2 regions of the Paenibacillus sp. 01L418 genome follow, and region 2 is predicted to be linked to the other one. Evidence: a T-box and tRNA genes for the amino acid it is inferred to sense, from the RefSeq annotation. Region 2 holds a T-box; the other holds one or more tRNA genes.
The links. A T-box is a leader RNA that pairs with one kind of tRNA and senses whether it is charged. The one in region 2 lies ahead of metG (methionine--tRNA ligase), so its partner is inferred to be a tRNA-Met.

Region 1: it has a tRNA-Met gene. The T-box ahead of metG (methionine--tRNA ligase) is inferred to sense a tRNA for this amino acid. The anticodon was not compared.

Annotation. Positions count from the first base shown of each region.
Region 1 is NZ_JBFTSN010000114.1:8,566-10,966, reverse strand. Features, by position in the region: gene AC1DSE_RS15795 (ABC transporter substrate-binding protein) at 1-264, shown strand, start outside; gene AC1DSE_RS15790 (2'-5' RNA ligase family protein) at 332-844, opposite strand; tRNA gene AC1DSE_RS15785 (tRNA-Met) at 1,260-1,336, shown strand; tRNA gene AC1DSE_RS15780 (tRNA-Ile) at 1,374-1,450, shown strand; tRNA gene AC1DSE_RS15775 (tRNA-Leu) at 1,472-1,557, shown strand; gene AC1DSE_RS15770 (RNase H family protein) at 1,757-2,272, opposite strand.
Region 2 is NZ_JBFTSN010000516.1:823-3,223, reverse strand. Features, by position in the region: gene metG (methionine--tRNA ligase) at 1-1,417, opposite strand, end outside; T-box leader at 1,460-1,721, opposite strand; gene AC1DSE_RS31745 (hypothetical protein) at 1,909-2,037, opposite strand; gene AC1DSE_RS31740 (sigma-70 family RNA polymerase sigma factor) at 2,030-2,242, opposite strand; gene AC1DSE_RS31735 (sigma factor) at 2,270-2,401, opposite strand, start outside.

The sequences.
Region 1 (2,401 bases), on a different contig from region 2:
CAGTACAACATTGACGCATTTACTTCACTTAAACCAATGCCAGCTGTAGATACGGACAAAATCTTCCGTGAGAAACCAGGTGCATGGGAAGCTCAACAACCTGGCTATGAATTGTTCCAGGCCGTAATCGAGAAGAAAAAATCGGCTCGTGAAGCACTAGCTGAGTGGGAAACACGTGGAAACGCGGTTTTGGAAAAAATTAAAAACAATCCAACTGGAGAAGGCAACGGCGGCGGAGTCGAAATTATGCCAATGCCAAGATAATTTGAAATAAGGAAAAAGCCCGTAATCGACCTCTGCGTCGTTTGCGGGCTTTTTCCTTAATATTTGTCTAACCTCGTAATAGAAAGGACTGGTAAGCGGTCCAAGAGCCGTTCTCGGTCTGATACATCAGATGTATGCGATCAATTCTCGAAGTAAGATCAATGGACTGCATGCGCAGATTTCCGAATAAATCATGCAGCTCATCAGCTGAGATTTCTTGCCCTATCGTGACATGTGGCGTGTAAACATATTTAGGCTCGACAATGGCCAGCGGACCGCTGCATACGCTCTCCTGGAGCTTCTGCATGGAAACGGTGTCTTCAAGCGCTAAATAGAGCACATGACTTACAGGGAAAAAAGTAGATACACGGTTCAAATGGATAGAGAAAGCAGGCAGCTTAGATGTGGTTTGCTCTAAATGAGCGACTGCTAGCTGCAATTCATCGTCTGACCAATCTTCTGCGTATCGTACTGTCAAATGAGCAGGCACAGCTGTGTAATGCGGATCATGGCGTCTTCGCCAGCTATTAGCGAAGTCCTGTACATGCTTTTCGGGGAAAACAACAATTCCATATAACATGGTCTTCAGCTCCTTCGAAATGACCTATTTTGAGTATACCCCATTTGCATGTATGATCCCAATTTTGGGGTATTCTAATGTATACAGCCTTTATTGGAGTGATAAGCATCAGCTTCTCCAATAAGATAGTGGAGGGATGACATGAGATGGGTATATTGGGTTCGCCTATATGAAACCAAATTTCAAGCGGGTTGTTTGGTTAGGAGAATGGAGAATGACGGTTGGATGTATGGCTATGAAACTCCGCATGAGGTAGAGGTATTTCGATCCCGAAAAGGGCGATACGGCGTGAGGTTTATACCATAAAAAATAAAAAGAAAATAAATTAGAATATTTTGCTTGACTTAAAACACACCTATATAGTATATTATTTTATGTCGCCAATTCAACTGGCTTTGCTCAAATGGATATACGTCGCGGGGTGGAGCAGCCCGGTAGCTCGTCGGGCTCATAACCCGAAGGCCGCAGGTTCAAATCCTGCCCCCGCAACCAACCTTTCGATGAATACGTTGAAATATACGTTTTTCGAGGGCCCTTAGCTCAGTTGGTTAGAGCGGTCGGCTCATAACCGATTGGTCGGGGGTTCGAGTCCCTCAGGGCCCACCATAAGCAAAACCTTTACAACATGCCGGGGTGGCGGAACTGGCAGACGCACAGGACTTAAAATCCTGCGATGGGTGACCATCGTACGGGTTCGATTCCCGTCCTCGGCATACCTCGAAGACATTGACGAGTCAATGGTTTTCACGAAGTACATAAGATGTACGAACGATAAAAGAACCTCCTTTATAGAATCTGACTTGTCAGTTCTAAACAAAGGAGGTTTTTTTATCGTTAGGTACTTAATATCTAGCAATTTAATTTAATATGTTAATTTCTAAAGCTGTTAAGTAAATTAGAGGCTGGCAGTAATTAATTTATAGCAGCTTGTCTCGCAGCATTATGGGCTAACCTATGGAGGGTATTGTTTTTCTTGTGCTTGCTTATGTATTTTATTTGTATGTGAACGCRGGGATACATATTATTTAAATGATGTAGAACTGCCAATATTTCATCTCTAGCATCTTTATGATGTGAATGAGAAAAATAATCTTTTGATAAAATGTTTGCGATTTGACTGCAATCAGTATAGATAATAGCGAATTTCGGCTCATACTCCGTCAGCGCACTTGCAAGTATTTCAAGACTGTAACGAACAGCAAGCAATTCACCGTAATTGGAACCTTCAATATGTTCCATCATAATTTTTTTGGCGGTAACGCGTATTGTTCTATTGAAGACAAAGCAACAAGCTGCTCCATGATTATTTTGCGCAACGAAACCGGAGTAATCACAATACAAACAAATCATACTCTTGTTCATAATGTTTTGTCTTAAACGGGGATTGGCATATGCTCTTTTTATTAGCAATTCTGTTGTAGTATCCACAAAATCTATCCTCCAGATTATATTCCTTCTTTCATTATTTTAATCATCGTCAAAAAAGAGATGGGCTAGTCTTCAAATGGAAAATCCTCGAAATATTTTTTACTTTAAGGATAGGCGAATGGATTAAGG
Region 2 (2,401 bases):
TTATAGTAAAAGCACAAGCCTCTCGATTTTCTTTAATCTGAATCCATGGCTTTTGTTCATCAAAATATTTGTTTGCTCTGCGAATAGTAGCAAAAATTAACTCAATCGCTTCCTTTAGTCGTCCTTCTTCAATGCATGCACCTGACTCAACATATAAAGAAGCAATGGCTTTCATCCATTCCGCGTTCTGCTTGCTTTCAGGAACGTTTCCTTCAAAAGATTTATTTATAAACGCTAGCGTACGATTGACTAGATTGCCAAATGCACCAAGCAATTCTCCATTGTGACTATAAATAAATTCTCGCCAAGAGAAATCAGTATCCCGTTTCTCTGGACCGTTTGCGATCAGAAAATAACGAATAGAGTCTGGCTCATAGCGCTTCAAAATGTCCGGCACCCAAACCGCCCAATTATTGCTTGTCGAAAACTTTTTCCCTTCCAGCGTCATGTATTCACAAGAGATGATTCGATCAGGCAAATGATATTCCTCGGCACCAATCAGTACTGCCGGCCATATTAGTGTATGAAAAGGGATATTGTCTTTACCGTGTACATAATAAGCGGTTATTTCCTCATTTCCGTCCTTCCAGAAAGCCTCCCAGCTGCCGCCTGTTTCTGCAGCCCATTGCTTGCTTGCCGATAAATATCCGCTCACTGCTTCAATCCAGACGTAAATTTTTTTATCCTCGAACCCTGCAACCGGAACCTCCACGCCCCAATCTAAGTCCCTTGTCGCCGCTCGATCTTGAAGCCCCTCTGCAAMATATCTTTGCGTTAATTGTACTGCATTTTCTTTCCAACCTTTTGTTTTTTTTGCATACTTAGTCAATTCAGCTTGGAAGGAAGAGAGTGCAAGATAATAATGTTCCGTTGGCCGCTCAATTGGAGGATTCCCGCAAAGCTTGCATGTCTTGTCTGTCAGGTCGGCTGGGTCAAGCAAGGTTGAACAAAAATCACATTGATCGCCTCTCGCACGGTTACTGCAAACAGGGCAAATCCCTTCAACATATCGATCCGGCAAAAATCGTTGATCTGTTTCACAATACGTTTGTTGGATTGTTTTTTTATATAAATGTCCTTTTTCTAAAAGTGCCAAAAATAACTGTTGAACGACTTGGTGATGAAATGGCTGGTCTGTTCGAGTATACAAATCATACGTAAACCCAAGCTGTTTAAAACATTCGGCAAATTCCTGATGAAATCGATCTGCAATATCTCCCGGAGAAACACCCTCCTGAATCGCTTGCACCGCAACAGGCGTACCGTGGCAGTCACTTCCAGATACGTACAACACCTTATTTCCTTTTGCGCGGTAATAACGTGCCAACACATCCCCTGGCAATACACTCGCCAATCTTCCCAAATGCAATGAACCGTTCGCATAGGGCCAAGCACCGCCAATAAACACATTTGTCATCATAACTCCTCCTTTTTTTGACAAACAAAAAAGCCCTCATCCCAAAGGGACGAGAGCTGTGCTCACGCGGTACCACCCAATTTTATTAATGCCTCGCGACATTAACCTCTTCAGGTACGATGCTTATGCATGTATACCCTAGCACAGTAACGGGTGCGGGTTCCGGCGCAGCCTACAACCATATGAGGTTTCGATGCGCAGCTCAGAGACCATATTCCCAAAGTTATTCTTTACCCCTTTTCAGCAACCGGGGCTCTCTGTAAAAAGACATCGCCTTGGTACTCTTTCTCATCATAGCTTTTGTTAGAATATTCAATTTATTGGAATTATACTCAATATGATATTTCAAGTCAAGGTGATTATGTTACTGCCCACATCTCCTTATTCCTAACTCGCTTTATTGTATCTCCATCAAACTATCCGCGATTGCACATACCCACATTTTCGAAACCTCGAATGCCCTTACCTCATATTGGATGTTAATTCCGTTATCATCCGTTACCTTTTTTTTTAACGAGCATGATTTCTTCAAGCACCTTTTGCTTCAATCCCGCTGGCGGATGAATATGATTTGCCTTTTCCATCAACATGCGTTTCAACTCATCTGCACTATTAAACATGGATATCTCTCCTTCTCTTATCCCTTAGTTGTTTTAATGCGTAGTGTAGTCTGGATTTCACCGTTCCGACTGGAATTCGAACGATTTCTGCAACCTCTTCCTGTGTTAAATCATTTAAATAGTGCAGCACTACCACTTGCTTCAGCTTATATGAAAGACAATCCATATCATCCAATATGCTGTGGCTGGACAGCTTTTCTATCACAGAGTCAGAAAAATCATTTTCGAGTGTTTATGAGTAGTTATTAAGCTCATGTGCATGATTGCGAAATTGCCTCCACTTTTTTCGTTTGTAGGCTTGATGTTGTCTAATCGTGATACCGTAAAGCCAAGGCTGAAAAGGTCTCGTACCGTCAAAATTCCG